3 regions of the Luteibacter sp. 9135 genome follow, and region 1 is predicted to be linked to each of the others. Evidence: predicted binding sites of a transcription regulator. Region 1 holds the regulator's gene; each other region holds the start of a gene.
The links. The regulator FliA, encoded in region 1, starts transcription of late flagellar genes. The targets are predictions, from matches to a motif close to TAAAGTTTNNCNNNCNNNGGCCGATAA.

Region 1 (6,429 bases):
TCCTGCCATGACTGTGCCTCGACCATCTCGCCCAGCCCGATGTCGCAGCTTTGCGCGAAGTCGCCGACACGCACGGCCAGTGCCGTGGCGTTGGCACCGAACGCCGGATCGGCGTGATCCAGCACCAGGATCTCATCGGCCTGCTTGGCCAGGGCCTGCGCCTGGGGACGCAGCTTCTCGCTGAAGTCCAGCGTGCGATGGGCGGCCGTGGAACTCATTTCGAGAACGTCGCGCAGATGCTTGCGCGCGTCGCTCATGTTGCCCGGCACGCCATCGGTGGAGATGTCGGAAGCCAGGCGACGCGCGGATTCGTGCAGGTCGCGCGCCAGGTGGCCCAGCGCCAGGAACAGGTGCTGCTCGCGGCTGCGGATCAGGTCGTCCAGGGCTTTCTCGAACGCTGCCGAGTCATCGGCGCCGAGCAGTTCACGCAACTGGGGGGCCACGTCCTGGCCGGGGGAAAGCATCGTGTTCATCGTCATTCCCTCAGCCCGCTGCCGCGGCAAGTCGTTCGAATATCTTGTCGAGCTTTTCCTTCAGCGTCACCGCCGTGAAGGGCTTGACCACGTAACCGTTCACACCGCTCTGCGCGGCGGCGATGATCTGGTCGCGGTTGTTTTCCGCGGTGACCATCAGCACCGGCATGGACTTCAACGCTGCATCCGCGCGAATGGCGCGAAGCAGGTCGATGCCCGTCATGTTGGGCATGTTCCAGTCGGTGACGACCAGGTCGATGGGCTGCGCGCGCAGCAGCGCGAGCGCCGCGTTGCCGTCTTCAGCCTCCTGGATGAGCGTGTTGGTGAAACCCAACTCGACCAGGAGGTTCCTGACGATGCGCCGCATGGTGGAAAAGTCGTCCACCACGAGGATCTTCATGTTCTTGTCCAAAACTGCTCTCCGCCTCGTACGCTTTTTTCTTTACCGGCGACGGCAACGCGATGCCGTCACTGCTTGTCTTTCCAACCTGACATGCGTGCGCGGAGGCGAATCAGGGCCTGGCCATGGATCTGGCACACCCGCGACTCGCTCACACCCAGCACCGCACCGATTTCCTTCAGGTTGAGCTCTTCATCGTAGTACAGGGACATGACCAGCTTTTCGCGTTCCGGCAAGCCGTCGATCGAATGGGCCAGCGCATCGCGCAGTCCGTTCTTCTCGAAGTTGCCTTCCGGACCCGCGGCGTCCGGGTCCGCCACGTCGATCGCCGCGCCTTCGTCGCCTTCCGGCGCCGTGAGGCTGAGCAACCGCGCGCTCGCCGCGTCGGCCAGGATCTGGTTGTACTCCATGGCGTCGATGCCCAGCCGCTTCATCACTTCCGCGTCTTCGGCGTCGCCACCCGTCTCGTTCTCGATCTGCCTCGTCACCTCCGCCACCTCGCGCAGCTTCCGATGGACGGAGCGCGGGGTCCAGTCCGTCTTGCGCAGTTCGTCCAGCATGGCGCCACGAATGCGGATTCCCGCATAGGTCTCGAAGCTGGCCGCGCGAGTCGGCGAGTAATTCCTTGCGGCCTCCAGCAGTCCGATCATCCCGGCCTGCATCAGGTCGTTCGCATCCACGCTCGGCGGCAGGCGACCCATCAGGTGATAGGCGATCCGGCGCACCAGCGGTGCATGCGTCCTGACCAGCTGGTCGGCCGAAACCTTTGTTACTTCAAGGTATTCGCTTGCAACACTCACAGTGGCAGCCCTCCCCCCATGTGGTTCCGTTCGGCGAAAAAGCCGATGCGGCCCTGCACCCGGGGTTCGGGTTCACCCCATGTATCGACCGACCGGGCAAGATTCTTGAATCCCACGGCCGAACGGCTGCTCGGCCAAGCGTCGACCACGGCCGACTGGCGGCGGATGGCCTGTCGCAGGTACTCGTCGTGCGGCACCATGCCCATGAAATCCAGGGACACGTCCAGGAAACGATTGGTCACGCGGGCCAGCTTCTCGAACAGCTGGCGGCCTTCCTGGGCGTGGCGGACCATGTTGGCCACGATGCGGAAGCGGTTGACGTCGAATTCGCGGCTCATCACCTTGATCAGCGCGTAGGCGTCGGTCAGTGAGGCCGGCTCGTCGCAAACCACCACCACCACCTCATCCGACGCGGCGGCGAACATCGACACGCTGTCGGAGATGCCGGCCGCGGTGTCGACGATCAGGTATTCCGGGGCCACGGGGTATTCGTCGAATGCGCGGATCACCGCGGCGTGCTCGATGTTCGGCAGCTGCGCCATGCGGCGCGCGCCCGAGGTGGCGGGAATCACCTTCAACCCGTGGTTGGCATGGAGGATCAGGTCCTCGATGCGGCACTCGCCCTCGAGCATGTGGCCCAGATGGCGCGTGGGCTGCAGGCCGAGGAGCACGTCGATGTTGGCCATGGCCAGGTCCGCGTCCAGCAGGACCACGTCGCGCCCGCCCATGGACAGCGCCATGCCCAGGTTGACCGCCACCGTGGTCTTGCCCACGCCGCCCTTGCCGCCCGCGATCGCGATGCTGCGGGTGGGGCGACGGTCGGCAAGCCAGTTGAGTCCGGCGGCCTGGGTGGAATCGACGTGTGTGCTCATGAAGGAATTCACTGCCGTGAAAGGGTGTGCGGATGCGGATGCCGTAGTCACGTTACTTCAGTTCCGGGGTCAGGCGAGGGCGGGCGTGGCGGCGAAGCCGAAACGGTCGGCGAGAATCGCGTCGTCCGGTTCGTCGTTGCGCTGCCTGACCAGTTGGGCCGCGAGGCAGACGAGCTTGCGCGCGTCCGCCGAGGCGATGTCTTCCGGCACGCGCTGGCCGTCGGTGGTGTAGTCCAGCGGCATGCCGTGCCGGATGACGGCCGAGAGGGCGCCACCGATCAGCGGCGCCTCGTCGAGCTTGGTCAGGATCGCGGCCTGCGGGGACAGCGGCGCGTAGGCGCGCACGGCGTTGTCGATCGCCTGCGCCTGCGCGTTCGCCGCGAGCACCAGGCACACGCGCACCTCGGTCATCGCCCGCAGCGTTTCGAACTGCTGCTGCAGCTTGGGGTCGTTGCCGGCCAGGCCGGCGGTGTCGATCAGCACCGTGTGCTTGCCGCGCAGCTGCAGCAGTACGTTGCGCAGGCTCTGCGCATCGTGCGCGTTGTAGACGCGCACGCCCAGCAGGCGGCCGTAATGTTCCAGCTGCGCGCCGGCACCGATGCGGTACTGGTCGGCGCTGATCAGGGCGACGTTGGATGCGCCGTGACGCAGCACCGCACGGGCGGCCAGCTTGGCGATGGTGGTGGTCTTGCCCACGCCGGTGGTGCCGACCAGCGCGGTGACCGCGCTACCGGCTGTGTCGGCGTTGCGCCCGCTGGTGCGGATATTGCGCGAGAGGATGCCCAGCGGCAGGTAACGGGCCTGTTCCGGCGTCATGCCAGGCGGCAGTTCGGCGCACAGCGCACGGGCCACGTCGCCGTCGATGCCCAGGCGGGTCATCTCGCGCAGCACGCGGGCACGTAGCGGCTGCTCGCGGTCCATCTGGTTCCAGGCCAGCGTCGACAGCTGCACTTCCAGCATCTCGCGCAGGTTGTTGATCTCGGCGCGTACGCCGTTGACGGCGGCGTCGTTGTTCGCGGCGTGCGGACCGGTGGTGGCGGCGCGCACCACGTCGGCGACGCTGGCGGCCAGCGCAGCGCTGGACTGGCGCTGCGGCGCATTCGGATGCAGGCCCTGCGGCGCCATCGTGGAAACCGGTGCCGGACCGCCGCGCACGACGCGCTCGACGGCAGCGGCGGTGGCCGCCTTGGCCTGGTCGATGCGGGCGGCGAAGTCGTGTTCGCGACGCGCCCGCACCGGGGTTTCCTCGCGTGCCGTCTCGCGCGCCGCCGGCGTTTCGCCACCGAAGCCCGCTTCACGCACCAGCGCTTCGTCGTAGTCCAGCGCGGCGATGATCTCGATGCCGTCGTCGAGGCGACGCGTCGACAGGATCACGGCGTCCGGACCCTGCTCGTCGCGCACCTGGCGCATGGCCTGGCGCATGTCGGGAGCTACGAAGCGTTTGATTTTCATGCGTTCGATCCTGTGTCCGTCCAAGTCTTACCTGCCGAGGGCCGTCACCAGCTTGACGCGCCGGTTGTCCGGGACCTCGTTGTAGGCAAGTACATGCAGGTTTTGGGCCACATGACGGGTAAAGCGTGAAAGCCATGGACGCAAGGCCGGGGAAACGAGCAATACCGCCGGTTCGCCCGCCGCTTCCTGCCGACGCGCGGCATCGGCCACGCTCTGCTGCAGGCGATCGGCCAGGCCCGGCTCCACGGCGGCGCCGGTGGGGCCACCACCCTGCAGGGACTGCAGCAGGATCTGCTCCAGTTCCGGCGCCAAAGTAATGACGGGAACCTCGGAACCCAGGCCGGCGATTTCCTGCACGATCTGACGGCCCAGGGTGACGCGCACGGCTGCGGCAAGTACGCCGGGATCCTGGCTCTGGCCGGCATGCTCGGCCAGCGATTCCACGATGCCGCGGAAGTTGCGGATGGGCACGCGCTCGGCCAGCAGGTTCTGCAGCACCTTGACCACCGCGCCCAGCGACAGGCGCTTGGGCACCAGGTCTTCCACCAGCTTGGGCGTCTGCTGGGCCAGGCGGTCGAGCAGCTGCTGCACGTCCTGGTGGCCGATCAGTTCGTGGGCGTGGTTCTGCAAGATGTGCGACAGATGCGTGGCGATAACGGTGGCCGGATCGACCACGGTGTAGCCCAGCGTCTGCGCGTGTTCGCGCATGCCCGGCTCGATCCATACCGCGTCCAGGCCGAACGCCGGGTCGCGGGTGGCGATGCCGTTGATGGTGCCGTGCACGCGGCCCGGATCGATCGCCAGCATGCGCTCGGTGTGGATCTCGGCCTCGCCCATCGGCACACCCATCAGCGAGATGCGGTAGCCGTGCGGGGCCAGATCGAGGTTGTCGCGAATGTGCACGGACGGAACCAGGAAGCCGAGTTCCTGCGACAGCTTGCGGCGCACCGACTTGATCCGCGCCATCAGTTCGCCGCCCTGGGCCTTGTCCACCAGCGGAATGAGGCGATAGCCCACTTCCAGGCCGATCGTGTCGACCTGGGCGACGTCTTCCCAGGACAGCTCCAGGCGCTCGGCCGGCGGCGTCGACTCCAGCGCCAGGTCGGTGCCCGGAGCACCCGCGACGCCGGCCGTGCCGGCGGCACCGACCAGGTCCTTGCGCTGCTGCAGCTTCCAGGCGCCGAACCCCGCGCCGGCGGCCAGCAGCAGGAAGGGAATGTTCGGCATGCCGGGGATCAGGCCCATGGTGCCCAGCACCGCGGCCGCCACGCCCAGCGCCTTGGGCTGGCCGAACAGCTGGCCCATCACGTGCTTGCCCATTTCCTGGGACTTGGACACGCGGGTGACGATCACCGCCGTCGCGATCGACAGCATCAGGCCCGGCACCTGGGCGACCAGGCCGTCACCGATGGTCAGCAGCGTGTAGGTGCGCGCCGCCTCGGCGGCCGACAGGCCGTGCTGGAACATGCCGATGAAGAAACCGCCCAGCATGTTGATGGCCAGGATCAGCATGCCCGCCGTCGCGTCGCCGCGCACGAACTTGGACGCGCCGTCCATGGAGCCGTAGAAATCCGCTTCCTCGCGCACTTCCTGGCGGCGCTCGCGGGCCTGTTCCTGCGTCAGCAGGCCGGCGTTGAGGTCGGCGTCGATCGCCATCTGCTTGCCGGGCATGGCGTCGAGGGTGAAGCGCGCGGTGACTTCGGACACGCGCGTGGCACCCTTGGTCACCACCACGAAGTTGATGATGGTGAGGATGGCGAAGACGACGAAACCCACGGCGAAGTTGCCGCCGATGACGAATTCGGCGAAGGCCTCGATCACCTTGCCCGCCGCACCGGGGCCGTTATGGCCGTGCAGCAGCACCACGCGGGTGGAGGCGATGTTCAGCGCCAGGCGCAGCAAGGTGGCGAACAGCACCACCGTGGGGAACGAGGCCAGCTCCAGCGGACGCATGACGTACATCGTGGCCAGCAGGATCACCAGCGACAACGCAATGTTGAAGGTGAACAGCAGGTCCAGCATGAAGGGCGGCAGCGGCAGCATCATCATGCCGAGCATGATCAGCATGGCGACCGGCGCCGCGACGCCGCGGCGGCCGATCTGCCGGAAGGTGCCCATCAGGTTGGAGGAAGCAGCCATTCGTCAGTTATCCATGCGGTAGGGGCCGAGCAGGTCCGGATCGATGTCCTGCGTGGGCAGCTCGGGCGGGAGGTCGCCCATGGCGATCGCCTGCTTGAGCCGGAACACGTAGGCCAGGATCTGGGCCACGGCGACATACAGCGCCGAGGGGATTTCGCGCCCGATGTCCGTGGTGGCATACAAGGCTCGTGCCAACGGCGGTGCCTCGACGACAGGAACCTTCGCCCCGCCCGCCACGTCGCGGATCTGCTGGGCGATCAGGTCGACGCCCTTGGCGACCACGCGGGGCGCTC
Region 2 (6,429 bases), 3.7 Mb from region 1:
ACACGCTGCGTCGTCCCTACGACGAGCAGCCGGGGCGCGAGCACTTTGCGGCCCGTCGTCCCGACTGGGCCCGCGACCGGGTAGGTTGCTCGATGCTCTCCTGCAGCAGCTGAGGGCGGCCGCTCGCGCTAGAATCGGCGGTCGTCCACCCTGCCGAGGTCCATGGCGTTGTCCGCCGGAACCGCATCCGAAGCCGCCCTGGAGGCGCTTTTCGTCCCGTTCGCCACGGGCGCGTTGCGCTGGCCGGACGACGGTCGCCTGTTGATGCTGCGCGCCCGCGACGGCTTTGCCCTGCGTGAGCACCGCCGTCCCGGGTGGGTCGTGCAGCAGTCGTTCAAGCCGGCCGCCGACGCGCTGGCGCGCTCCGGCTTCGAGGTCGTGGCCGAACCGCCCGCAGGGCGTTTCCGCGTCGTCATGGTGCTGCCCACCCGGCAACGCGAGGAAACCCGCGCGTTGTTCGCCCAGGCGCTGGCGTGCGCCGGCAGCGACGGCATCGTGGTGGCCGCCGTGCCCAACAGCGAAGGCGCGAAGACGGCCGAAGGCGATCTGACGGCGCTGGCCGGCCTCGATGGCCAGCTGTCGAAGCACAAGTGCCGGGTGTTCTGGACCCGACCCGGCAGCACGCCCGACCCGTTGCTGCACGAAGCGTGGCTGGCGCTGGACGCACCCACCGCCATCGAGGGCCGGCGTTTCCTCAGCCGGCGCGGGCTGTTCGCGTGGGACCGCGTCGACGCCGCCTCGTCGCTGCTGGCCGCGGCCTTGCCGGTGGACCTGCGGGGGCGGCTGGCCGATCTGGGTGCGGGCTTCGGCTATCTCGCGTGCGCCGCCATCGAGCGCTGCCCGGGCATCGTCGCCGCGGATCTCTACGAAGCCGAAGGCCGGGCCCTTGCGCCGGCCAGCGCCAACCTTGCCGCGGCCGTGAGCCATGCGGGCCGTGACGTCGCCACGTCCGTGCAGTGGGCCGACGTGACCCACGGCATCGCCCCCGGTTACGACGTGATCGTGTCCAACCCGCCGTTCCACCAGGGACGCGCGGACCAGCCGGAACTCGGCCGCGCGTTCATCGCGGCCGCGGCGCGGGGCCTCGCGCCCACCGGCCGGTTCTGGATGGTCGCCAATCGCCACCTCGCTTACGAGGCGGCACTCGACGCGGCGTTTGCCCGCGTCCACAGGGTCGTCGACAGCGACGGCTTCAAAGTCATCGAAGCACAGGAGCCCCGTCGATGAAACTCGTCCGCCTGTTGGCGAATCTTGGTTATGGCAGTCGCAAGCAGGTCGCCGCCCTGTTCCGTGAGGGCGCGGTCACCGACGCCGACGGCGAGGTGCTGTACGCCGACGACAAGATGGAACACGGCCAGATCCGTTTCGAGGGCCAGCCACTGGATCCGCCGCAGGGCCTTCTGCTGATGCTCAACAAGCCCACCGGCTATACCTGCTCGCGCAAGGACGTCGGACGCCTGGTCTACGACCTGCTGCCGCCGCGCTTCGCACTGCGCAACCCGGTGTTGTCGACGGTGGGGCGACTGGATCGCGACACCTCGGGGCTGCTGCTGTTCACCGACGACGGCCCGTTGCTGCACCGGATCATCTCGCCCAAGGCTTCGCTGGCGAAGGTCTACGAGGCCACGCTGGCCGAGGACCTGCGTGGCGATGAAGCCGCGATCTTCGCGGCCGGTACCCTGATGCTGGAGGGTGAGACCGACCCCCTGCTGCCGGCGACGCTGGACGTGCTCGGCCCGCGGCGGGCCCGCCTGACGCTCACGGAAGGCCGTTACCACCAGGTGCGCCGCATGTTCGCGGCGGTGGGCAACCATGTCGCGGCCCTGGAACGGACCACGCTCGGTGGCTTGTCGCTCGACGACCTGCCGGTGGGCGAGTGGCGCGCGCTCGACGACCAGGACCGGGTGCGGATGTTCGGCGGATGAGTGGCGGCCTAGGGGTCACGCGGTGCCGGCGTGGACGCCCTCTCCACGCCGGGTGCACTATCCCTTGGAGGGTCCCGAACCCAAGGAGTGCGCCATGAAGAAGATCGCCATCGTTGTTGCCGGCCTGGTCGCGTGCGCCGCCGCGCATGCCGCGGACAAAAGCCTCGTCGTGCCGCTGACCGCCGTCACGGCGCAGGGTGCCGGTGCGTCGGTCGGTACGGTGACCGTGACCGAAAGCGCGAAGGGCCTGGTATTCACGCCGAACCTGAAGGGCCTGCCGCCGGGTCAGCACGGATTCCACCTGCACGAGAAGCCGAGCTGCGATCCGGGCGAGAAGGATGGCAAGAAGGGCGCCGCGCTGGCCGCCGGCGGCCATTACGATCCGGCGAAGACCGGCAAGCACGCGGGCCCGGAGGCCATGGGCCATGAGGGCGACCTGCCGCGCATCGACGTGGGCGCCGATGGCACCGACACCACGCCGGTCACCGCGCCGCACCTCAGCTCGCTGGCCACGCTCAAGGGCCATGCCCTGATGATCCACGCCGGCGGCGACAACTACGCCGACCAGCCGGAAGCGCTGGGCGGTGGCGGTGCGCGTATCGCCTGCGGTGTGGTGCCCTAGTCAGAACAGGTCGATACTGCCCAGCGCCGCCGGCGGTGCCAGCTGGCCCCGTTCGGCCAGGCTTTCGTAGCCGTGCACGCCGTTGCGGCCGTTTTCCTTGGCGAAGTAGAGCGCCTTGTCTGCCCGGTCGAGCACGATCTCGGGGTAGTCGTTCTCGGTGATCCGCGCGTAGCCGATGCTGACGGTGACATGGCCGACCTGCGGGAACGCGTGGTCGGCGATGAACTGGCGGAAACGATCCAGCGCATAGTGCGCCACGTTTTCGTTTTCCGCGGCGATCAGCATCACGAATTCCTCGCCGCCGAAGCGGAACAGAACGTCGCTCTGGCGGAAGCTGGCGCGCATCAACTGGGCCAGCATCAGGATGACTTCGTCACCGTAGACATGGCCGTAGGTGTCGTTGATCCGCTTGAAATGGTCGATGTCCAGGATCGCGAGGTAGATCTTGCTGTCGTCGTCGCGGCCGCGACGCTCGTCCTCGCCACCCACCGCGGCCCTGGCTCGCTGGCGGCTGAGCTTGAGCAGGCGGCGCAGGCGCTGTTCGAAGCTGCGGCGGTTGTATAACCCGGTGAGCTTGTCGCGCTCGCTCTCGTTGAGCAGGGCGATGTAGTTGCCGTAGATACGGGCGAAGCCTTCGATCATGACGCGCACGGCGTCGAGTGAATCGTTCGCCTCCAGCATCAGCGCACCGATGGCCGAGGAGTCACGCTGGATGGGAATCACCAGGCGGCAGTCGCCGGTGTCGGTTATGTCGCTGACGACTTCCAGCGTTTCCATGGCGCACACGATGCTGTCGACAGGGTCGCCCTCGCGCGGGGGCTCCAGGGCGTCGACGACGAAACCGCCTTCGGTTTTCCGCGAGCACACCACCATCGATTCGATCGGCTGTTGCAGGCTTTCGCCGCGCTTGCACAGCGTCACGCTGTTGACGGGCACCAGTTCGGCCAGGGAGAGCACCAGGCTGTGGTCCAGTGCGTCGATGTCGCGATGGTGGGTGAACTCCGCCACCGAAGCCAGCAGGCGCGTCTCGGGAAAGCCGCCCGCGAGGGCGTGCCAGGGTGTCCTCATGGGGTATCCCGCGGCGCGACGTGGTGTCCGCGATGGTGGTTACTGACTGGCACCGAGCACATCCTCCCCCGAGTCGGGCAGCCTGACGGCGCCCCATGTCGTCCGACCGGCTGATACCGGGCTTATCCTCAGGGAGGGATAACGGCACCCAAGCCGCAAACTTTAGGGTAAAAACAGGCCCGATGCGTGAAAGTGTGACGAGGGTCCGTCTTGACGTCTTCACATGGAGGGCGGCCTGGGTTAAGGGCGGGGTGTGTCGGGCTCAGTCGCCCTCGAGCCACCCGCGCCATTTGAAGAACAGTACGGGCAGCAGCATGCTGAGCAGGATGATCCCGATGGCCATGGGATAGCCGAACGTCCAGTCCAGTTCCGGCATGTGCTTGAAATTCATGCCCCACACGCCGGCCAGGATCACCGGCGGAATGGTCGCCACCGAGGTCACGGTCAGCACCTTCATCACGTGGTTCTGGTCGGTGCTGATGAAACCCAGGCTGGCGTCCAGCAGGAACTGCAGCTTGTTGGTCAGCTGGTCGTCGAATTCGTCCAGCGTGCGCAGGTCGTGGTCGACCACGCGCAGCCGCACTTCCACCTGGTCGGACATCCATTCCGGCTGCTTGGCCCGCACGAACGACACGATGCGCTGCACGCCCAGCATCGAGGAACGATTGCGCGCCTGCTCGCCTTCCAGCCGTCCCACCTCCAGCATGCAGTCGCGCAGGGCCGGGGTGCCCAGCCGCTCGGTGGTGAAGACGCGGTCGGAGAGTTTCTTCAGGTCGGCCGAAACGTCTTCCATCCGCTTGGCCGCCAGGTTCACGATGGCTTCGATCAACGTGGCCAGCACGTCGCCGCTGGATTCCCAGCGCTGCTCGTCGCAACTGCGGCTGGCCAGGTCGAAGGCGGGGGAATCGTGGAAACGCAGGGTCATCAGCAGGCGACCGGTTACCACGATGCCGAGCGGCGACGGCTGATGTCCCCCACCGTCGCGCGCGGCGTGATCCACGTCGGCGAAGTAGGGGATGGACAGGTACATGGCGTCGTCGTCGGTACGGATGCGGCTGGACAGGGCCAGGTTATCCACATCGCCGCGGTCGGGCACGCGCAGTCCGGAGATCGCCCCGGCGCATCGGCGTTCGTCGTCGCTGGGGTCGAGCAGGTCGATCCACAGCGGCGCCCGGGGCACGTCCATGCCGGTCGTCCAGTGGATGGCCGCCTTGCGGCCGTGTTCATGAATGATGAGCACGCGCGTGTCGATCCTGTGGCCTGGCCAGTGGGGCGCGACCTTAACGCCACGCCCATCCACGGAGTGCGAAAGTGTCGGCACCTTTTTCCGTCCGGAGTATGCAATGAGCGACACCGCCCAGCCACTGGCCATTACCCACGATGCCGCCAACCAGGTGTTCACCGCCGTGGTCGACGGGCACACCTGCGAGGTGGAATACCGCCTGGAAGGCGACGCCATGACTATCACCCATACGGGCGTTCCCTCGCCGGTGGGCGGGCGCGGCATCGCGGCGGCGTTGACGCTGTTCGCCGTGCGCTTTGCCGAGGGCAGGCATTGGAAGATCGTTCCCGCCTGTTCTTACGCCGACACCTGGTTCAAACGTCATCCCGAGTACGCCCATCTGCTGCGAGGTTGAGCGCGTCACGTAGGGGCATGCCTACCCCCGTGGATGGGTGTCGTGATAGTTTTCACGTTTAACTCACAGACCGGGTAATCGCATGCGCACGAAGTGGATCGCCGCCGCTCTGGCCCTTGCCATCGTCCATGCCGGTTCCGCCGACGCCGCCGATACCGCCTCTGCGCCGGGCAAGAAGGCGGCGTCGCCCACCGATGCGCGGATCGCCAGCATCCTGGACGCGCTGGGCAAGGTCCGCACCATCGAATCCGTCGCGCTGTCGCCCGATGGCAAGCAACTGGCCTGGGCGGTCAAGACCGACGGCAAGCCGGTGATCGAGATCGCCGATGCCCAGGGCCACCACGCGCACCGGATCACCGCGTCCAAGGGTTGCAGCGAGGTCGGCGTGGCCTGGGCCGCCGACTCGCGTCGGCTGGCTTTCCTCTCCGACTGCGCGGGCAAGGGCCCGGGCGTGGGGGAGGGCAAGCAGAACGACATCTATGTCGTCGATACCTCGCGCAAGGCCGCGCCACAGCGGCTCACCCACCTCACCGGCTATGTGGACAGCCTCACCTGGCGTCCGGACGGCAAGCAGCTCGGCTTCCTCTACGTGCCCAACGCCACCCGCCAGGCCAGCGCCACGGCCGCGGCCAAGCCGCAGCTGGGCGAAGTCGGCGTCGAGGGCATCGAGATCCAGCAGATGGCCACCGTGGACGCCACGGGAGGCGAGGTCCACGTGCTGACGCCCGCCGGTCTGCACGTCTACGAGTTCGCGTTCTCCGAAGCGGGTGACCGGGTGGCCTATGTCGCCGCCGAGCCGCCGGGCGACAATAACTGGTGGGTGGCGAAGCTGTATGTCCAGCCCAGCCGGGCGGGCGCCAAGGCCGACGTGGTGGTGGACACCACGAAGCTCACCGGTGCGCTCAAGGGCTTGCAGATCGCCGTGCCGCGCTTCTCGCCGGACGGCTTGCGCCTTGCCTTCATCGGCGGCCTCATGAGCGACCAGGGCTCCACCGGCGGCGACATCTGGACCGTACCGTCCGCCGGCGGCGCCGCCCCGCTGGACGTCACCCCGGAGATCCATACCACCCCGGCCTGGTATGCCTGGACGGCGAACGACCAGCTGCTGGTCGACGAGGTGGCCGCCGGGTCGGCCCGACTGTCGCGCTATGCCCTGCCGGCCACCGGCGCGGCATCG
Region 3 (6,429 bases), 2.2 Mb from region 1:
CGCTGAAGATCCCGGTCATCGGCGATCTCTTGCACAAGTCGGCGATTGCCCGCTTCGCGCGTACGCTGGGTGTCACCTTCCACGCCGGCGTCCCGCTGGTGGAGGCCCTGGACGCGGTGTCGGGCGCCACCGGTAGCGTGGTCTACGGCAATGCGGTGAAGCAGATGCGCGACGATATCGCGGTCGGCCACCAGCTGCAGCTGGCCATGCGCCAGACCAACCTGTTCCCGAACATGGTGGTGCAGATGACCGCCATCGGCGAGGAGTCCGGCTCACTGGATTCCATGCTGTTCAAGGTGGCCGAGTTCTACGAGGAAGAGGTGAACACCGCGGTGGACACCCTCAGCAGCCTGCTCGAGCCGTTCATCATGGTGATCCTCGGCGTCCTCGTCGGCGGCATGGTCATTTCCCTGTACCTGCCGATCTTCAAGCTCGCCGGCACGGTCTGACCACGCCACCGCCGCGCCATGCACAATAGGAACCCTTCGCCCTCGCGGGCGGAGGGTTTTTTCTTGACCACGGATCCTCCATGCCCGACATGCCCCTCGCTCTCTGGATCGGCCTTGCCGGCGTCTTCGGCCTGCTGGTCGGCAGTTTCCTCAATGTGGTGATCCTGCGCGTGCCCGCGCGCATGCAGGCCGAGTGGCGCCGGCAGGCGCGCGAGGTGCTGGAACTGGATACGGTGGACGAGCCGCTGCCGCCCGGCGTGGTGGTGGAGTCGTCGCACTGCCCGCACTGCAAGCATCCGCTGGCCGCGCGCGACAACATCCCGCTGCTGGGCTGGCTGCTGTTGCGCGGGCGCTGCCGTTACTGCCGCGAGCCGATCTCCATCCAGTATCCCCTGGTCGAACTGCTGGCCGGACTGGCCAGCGCCGCGGTGGTCTGGCGGTTCGGGCCCACGCCCGGCGCGGCGGCCGGCCTGGTGCTGACCTATTTCCTCATCGCCTTGTCCGGCATCGACGCACGCACCCAGTTGCTGCCGGATGAGCTGAATTACCCGCTGCTGTGGATCGGCCTGGCCCTGTGCCTGGTGCCGGCCTGGCAGCCGCTGCCTGTCGCACCCACGTCGGCCATCCTCGCCGCCCTGCTCGGCTACCTCAGCCTGTGGAGCGTCTACTGGCTGTTCAAGCTGCTGACCGGCAAGGAAGGCATGGGGCACGGCGACTTCAAGCTGCTGGCCGCGCTGGGCGCCTGGATGGGCCCGTTGTCCCTGCTGCCCATCGTCATGCTGTCGTCCCTCATCGGTGCCCTGGTGGGCGGTGCGCTGATCCTGCTGCGGCGCCATGGGCGCGAGGTGCCGATCCCGTTCGGCCCCTATATCGCGGCGGCCGGCTGGGTCTGGTTGCTGCTGGGCGACCGCTTGCTCGGAGCCTACCTGAGCGCCACGGGTCTGCGATGAGCGGCTTCGTGGTGGCACTCACCGGTGGCATCGCCTCCGGCAAGAGCGCCGTCGAGCGCCGCTTCGAGGCACACGGGATTCATGCCTACGACGCGGACGTGGCGGCACGGGCCGTGGTGGAGCCGGGCTCGCCCGCGCTGGCCGAGGTGGCACGCGTCTTCGGTGCCGGCGCGCTCGATCGGGACGGCCGGCTGGATCGTGCGGCGATGCGCCAGCGGGTGTTTGACGACCCGTCGGCCCGGACGAGCCTGGAAGGCATCCTGCACCCGCGCATCCGTGCCAGGCTGCGGGCGGCTGCGGCCGCCGACACCGGGCCGTACTGCATCCTGTCCATTCCGCTGCTGGTGGAGAACCGGGCGCACTACGACTGGGTGAATCGCGTGCTGGTCGTGGATGCGTCGGAAGCAACACGGATCGCGCGGCTGGTCCGGCGCGACGGCATCGACGAGGCGCTGGCGCGGAAGATGATCGCGGCGCAGGCGCGGCGGGAGGACCGCCTGGCGATCGCCGACGATGTGGTGGTCAATGAGGGGGATGAGGGGGCACTGGACGCGGAGGTCGAGGCGCTGGATAGGCGATATCGCGCGTTGGGGTCGCCTGCAGGGCGGGCTCCTACAACGGCACGGTAGGCCGTCGCGAGGGCGTCAGACCATCGCGGCGGCGGCGAGGCGTTCCTGGACGAAGGCTTCGGCGGGCATGGGGCGGCCGATGTGGTAGCCCTGCACGAGGTCGCAGTCCATCTCGACCAGGCGGCGCAGGGTGAGTTCGTCTTCGACGCCTTCGGCGATGGCTTCCAGGCCGAGGCGGTGCGCCACGTCGATCATGGCCTGCACCAGCAGTTCGGTGCGGCCGTCGCCGCGCATGGCGTCGACGAAGCTGCGGTCGATCTTAAGTTCTGTCGCGGGGAAATGGCGCAGGTAGGCGAACGACGCATAGCCGGTACCGAAGTCGTCGATGGCCACGCGCAGGCCGCAGTCGCGCAGGCGGCGCAGCACGCGCACGCTCATGTCCATGTCGGTGAGCAGGGCCGTTTCGGTGATCTCCACGATCACCGACTGTGGCGGCACGCCCCAGATCTCGATGGCGCCCAGCACCTGCTCGGCAAAGCCCTGTTCGACGAACACACGCGGCGACAGGTTGATCGCCACGTCCATCGGACAGCCGCCCCGATGCAACGCGGCTGCATGGCGTAGCGATGCGTTGAGGCTCCATCGGGTCAGCGGCACGATGAGGTCGCTGCGCTCGGCGAACGGAATGAAATCGTTCGGCCCCACGACCACCTGGGCGGCCGTGGTCCAGCGCGCCAGCGACTCCACCCGGCTGATCTCGCCCGTGCGCAGGTCGTGCAGCGGCTGGAAGGCGACTTGCAGCCGGTTGGCCTCGATGTCCTCGCGCAGCTCGCCGTAGAGGATCTCGACGGGGGTCACGTCCGGTTTGTAGATGGCGAAGGCTTCGCCGACACGCAAGGCTTCGTCGTGGGCCAGCTCGGCGCGGCGGTACAGCCATTCGGCGGTGACGCCATGGTCCGGATGGATGGCCACGCCGACCACCGCGCGTCCGTGCCAGGGACGCTCGCCGCGCAGCAGCGCCTTCTCGAACGCGGCCACGATACGCGTGGCGGCCAGCAACGCGTGCGTGCGGTTGCGCACCATCGGCAGCACCACCACGAAGGTGTCGTCGCCGGCGACGAACACGGTATCCACGTGGCGCACCGCGTCCACGATGCGCTCGCGGGACGCCAGCATGACCTCGCTGCCGAAGTCGTAGCCGAAGCGCAGCTGCGCCTCGCGCATGCCCTGCAGGCGCACGATCAGCACCGCGCACGGGCCCGAGTCCACCGATACCCGGTCGAGGATGGCCTGCACCGCCGGCAGGATGTGAGCCCGTTCGCTCATGCCGTGAAATATTCCCGCGGGTCGATGCCGTGGGAATGGGGCGGCAGGGTGCGCATGATTTCCCGGCGGACGATCTCCACCTGGCGCATGAGGTCCACGATCAGGAAATCGTCGAGGTGGGTCTTGTCCGGCCGCGTCAGGATGGCCACCCGCGGCTGCAGCCGTCGCGACTGGTTTTGCACCATCACGATCGCCACCTCGCCGGTGTTGAGCTCCACCAGGGTGCCCGTCGGATACACGCCCAGGCAGGCCTGGAACTGCTCCACCAGCTCGCCCTGGAACTCGCGGTCGCGGCCGGCATACAGTTCGCGCAGCGCGACGTGCTGCGACACCGCCGCCCGGTAGGGCCGCGGCGTGGACATTGCGTGGTAGGTGTCGATGATCGCCGCCATGCGCCCGGCCAGCGGGATCTCGGTGCCGGCCAGGCCCGCGGGATAGCCGGTGCCGTCGAAGCGCTCGTGATGCGTCGCCACCATGTCGCGCACCTCGTTGTCGACCACGCCCGAGTGATCCAGGATGGCGACACCCTCGCCGACATGTTGCCGGGCGATGTCCCACTCGTCGTCGTTCAAGGGGCCGTCACGGCTCAGCAGTTCCTCGGGCAGCTGCGACTTGCCCACGTCCATCAGCAGGCCGCCCGCGGCCAGGCTGACGATGGCGTCGCCTTCGAAGCCCATGTGCCGGCCGAAGGCGGCGGCCAGCGTGCTGCAACCGATCGCGTGCTGGTAGGTATAGCCGTCGCGGCGGCGCAGGCTCTCGATCCAGAAGAAGGCATCGCCGCTGCGCAGCACGCTTTCCACCATGGGCCGCACGGCGTCCTCGACGGCCTGCGGCTCCACGACGCGCCCCTGGCGCAGGTCGTCCACCATCTGCACCGCGAAATCGGCCACGGTATCGAACGCCGCCTTGGCGCGCGGCATCTCGTCGTCGAACGACGCGGTGTCGGCATAGGCGTGGCGGCTGACAAGGCGCAGGCTGACCGCCGCCGGCCGATGGATCACGGCGGGGCGCTTGACGACCACGCTGGGCGGCCGCAGCGAACGATCGGGGGTGACCTGGCGCTGCGTATCCACGAACACGTATTTACAGAATCGGCTGAGCGATTCGATGTCCTCACGAGACGTGATGGGCAGGCCCTGCAACGGGAAGGGGGTATCGGACCAGTCGCAGTCCAGGCGACTGACGTACATGCCGATCTCCAGATCGGTCACGAAGACACGTCGTTCTACCAGGTCATACGCCACGTTATCCCTCCTTTCTCAAGCGGTATTCTCGACGCGCGTGAGATCCCTGCCGGGTGCGTCGCCAAATGAGCGGCGGACTCTACCGTGTCACGCGCATCGGGTGCTTAACGGCGCGTCTGGCCGATTCTGTAGGTACATGAACGTGAAGAAGTGCTTCACATCCTGTCAGGTTTTCGCGGGTACACCGGTCTGGTGTATCAGGTCATGCCGACCGGGAGAAAAGCCATGTTTCGTCGTTCCCTGTTGCCCGCGCTGCTCGTCGCCCTCACCGCCTGCTCGGCCGCGTCCGCACGTGACGAAGGTGTACGACTGCCGGCGCCTGCCGTGGACGCCACACCGGCCTCGGGCGATGCCACCGCCGTTTTTGCCGGCGGCTGCTTCTGGGGCGTGGAGGGTGTGTTCCAGCACGTGCGGGGCGTGAAGAGCGTCCGCACGGGCTATGCCGGCGGCGACGCGCAGCACGCCAACTACGACGATGTGAGCGAGGGCGATACCGGCCACGCCGAGTCGGTGAAGGTGGTCTACGACCCCACCCAGGTCACCTACGGCCAGCTGCTGCAGGTGTTCTTCTCGGTGGCGCAGGACCCGACCCTGCTGAACCGGCAGGGCCCCGACAGCGGCACGCAGTACCGCTCGGCCATTTTCTATAACTCGCCGGAGCAGAAGAAGCTGGCCGATGCCTACATCGCCCAGCTCACCGCGGCCAAGGCGTTCCCCAGCCGCATCGTCACGGAAGTCACCCCGCTGAAAGGCTTCTACCTGGCCGAAGCCGAGCACCAGGATTACATGCGCCTGAACCCGGATGCCATGTACATCGCGATCAACGACCGCCCCAAGGTGCTGGCCCTGCAGCGGATCTACCCGGAGCGGTACGTGACCTCGTGGGCAAACGGACGCTGATTACAGCATCGGCAGGTTGAGGCCCTGCTCCCTGGCGCAGTCGATGGCATCGGCATAGCCCGCGTCCGCGTGACGCATCACGCCGGTGCCGGGGTCGTTCCAGAGCACGCGGCCCAGCCGACGGTCGGCGGCTTCACTGCCGTCGGCCACGATCACCACGCCGCTGTGCTGGCTGTAACCCATGCCGACGCCACCGCCGTGGTGCAGGCTGACCCACGTGGCGCCGCCGGCTACGTTCAGCATGGCGTTGAGCAGCGGCCAGTCGCTGACCGCATCGCTGCCGTCGCGCATGGCCTCGGTCTCGCGGTTGGGGCTGGCGACCGAGCCGGAGTCCAGATGATCGCGTCCGATGACCACGGGCGCTTTCAGCTCGCCGTTGCGGACCATCTCGTTGAAGGCCAGCGCCAGACGATGCCGCTGGCCCAGGCCGACCCAGCAAATGCGGGCCGGCAGCCCCTGGAAGCTGATCCGCTCGCGCGCCATGTCCAGCCAGCGATGCAGGTGCGGATCGTCGGGGATCAGCTCCTTGACCTTGGCATCGGTCTTGTAGATGTCTTCCGGGTCGCCGGAGAGGGCCACCCAGCGGAACGGGCCGATGCCGCGACAGAACAGCGGCCGCACGAACGCCGGCACGAACCCGGGGAACGCGAACGCGTCGGCGAGCCCTTCGTCCTTGGCCATCTGGCGGATGTTGTTGCCGTAGTCGAAGGTCGGTATGCCCTGCCGGTGGAAGGCGAGCATGGCGTCCACGTGCACGCGCATGGACGCCTTGGCAGCCGCGGCGGTACCGGCCGGGTCCGTGCGTCGGCGCTCGAGCCATTGTTCCACCGTCCAGCCGGACGGCAGGTAGCCGTTGACCGGATCGTGTGCACTGGTCTGGTCGGTCACGGCATCCGGCCGCACGCCACGGCGAACCATCTCGGGCAGCACGTCGGCGGCGTTGCCCAGCAGGGCCACCGACACGGCGCGCCCCTCTTTCGCGTAGCGATCC

Region 2: FA89_RS15750 (GGDEF domain-containing protein) is a predicted target of FliA. The motif match lies at 3,754-3,780, and genes of this name have one in related genera.
Region 3: FA89_RS09610 (HD-GYP domain-containing protein) is a predicted target of FliA. The motif match lies at 4,643-4,669, and genes of this name have one in related genera.

Annotation. Positions count from the first base shown of each region.
Region 1 is NZ_JQNB01000001.1:51,934-58,362, forward strand. It holds gene FA89_RS00205 (protein phosphatase CheZ) at 1-473, opposite strand, end outside; gene cheY (chemotaxis response regulator CheY) at 484-885, opposite strand; gene FA89_RS00215 (RNA polymerase sigma factor FliA) at 942-1,673, opposite strand; gene FA89_RS00220 (P-loop NTPase) at 1,670-2,545, opposite strand; gene flhF (flagellar biosynthesis protein FlhF) at 2,615-3,997, opposite strand; gene flhA (flagellar biosynthesis protein FlhA) at 4,025-6,136, opposite strand; gene flhB (flagellar biosynthesis protein FlhB) at 6,140-6,429, opposite strand, start outside.
Region 2 is NZ_JQNB01000001.1:3,742,670-3,749,098, reverse strand. It holds gene FA89_RS15770 (protein adenylyltransferase SelO) at 1-113, shown strand, start outside; gene FA89_RS15765 (class I SAM-dependent methyltransferase) at 163-1,227, shown strand; gene FA89_RS15760 (pseudouridine synthase) at 1,224-1,925, shown strand; gene sodC (superoxide dismutase family protein) at 2,020-2,547, shown strand; gene FA89_RS15750 (GGDEF domain-containing protein) at 2,548-3,615, opposite strand; gene FA89_RS15745 (CorA family divalent cation transporter) at 3,878-4,855, opposite strand; gene FA89_RS15740 (GNAT family N-acetyltransferase) at 4,959-5,252, shown strand; gene FA89_RS15735 (S9 family peptidase) at 5,335-6,429, shown strand, end outside.
Region 3 is NZ_JQNB01000001.1:2,216,327-2,222,755, reverse strand. It holds gene FA89_RS09630 (type II secretion system F family protein) at 1-449, shown strand, start outside; gene FA89_RS09625 (prepilin peptidase) at 530-1,399, shown strand; gene coaE (dephospho-CoA kinase) at 1,396-2,028, shown strand; gene FA89_RS09615 (putative bifunctional diguanylate cyclase/phosphodiesterase) at 2,044-3,294, opposite strand; gene FA89_RS09610 (HD-GYP domain-containing protein) at 3,291-4,538, opposite strand; gene msrA (peptide-methionine (S)-S-oxide reductase MsrA) at 4,764-5,438, shown strand; gene hutU (urocanate hydratase) at 5,439-6,429, opposite strand, start outside.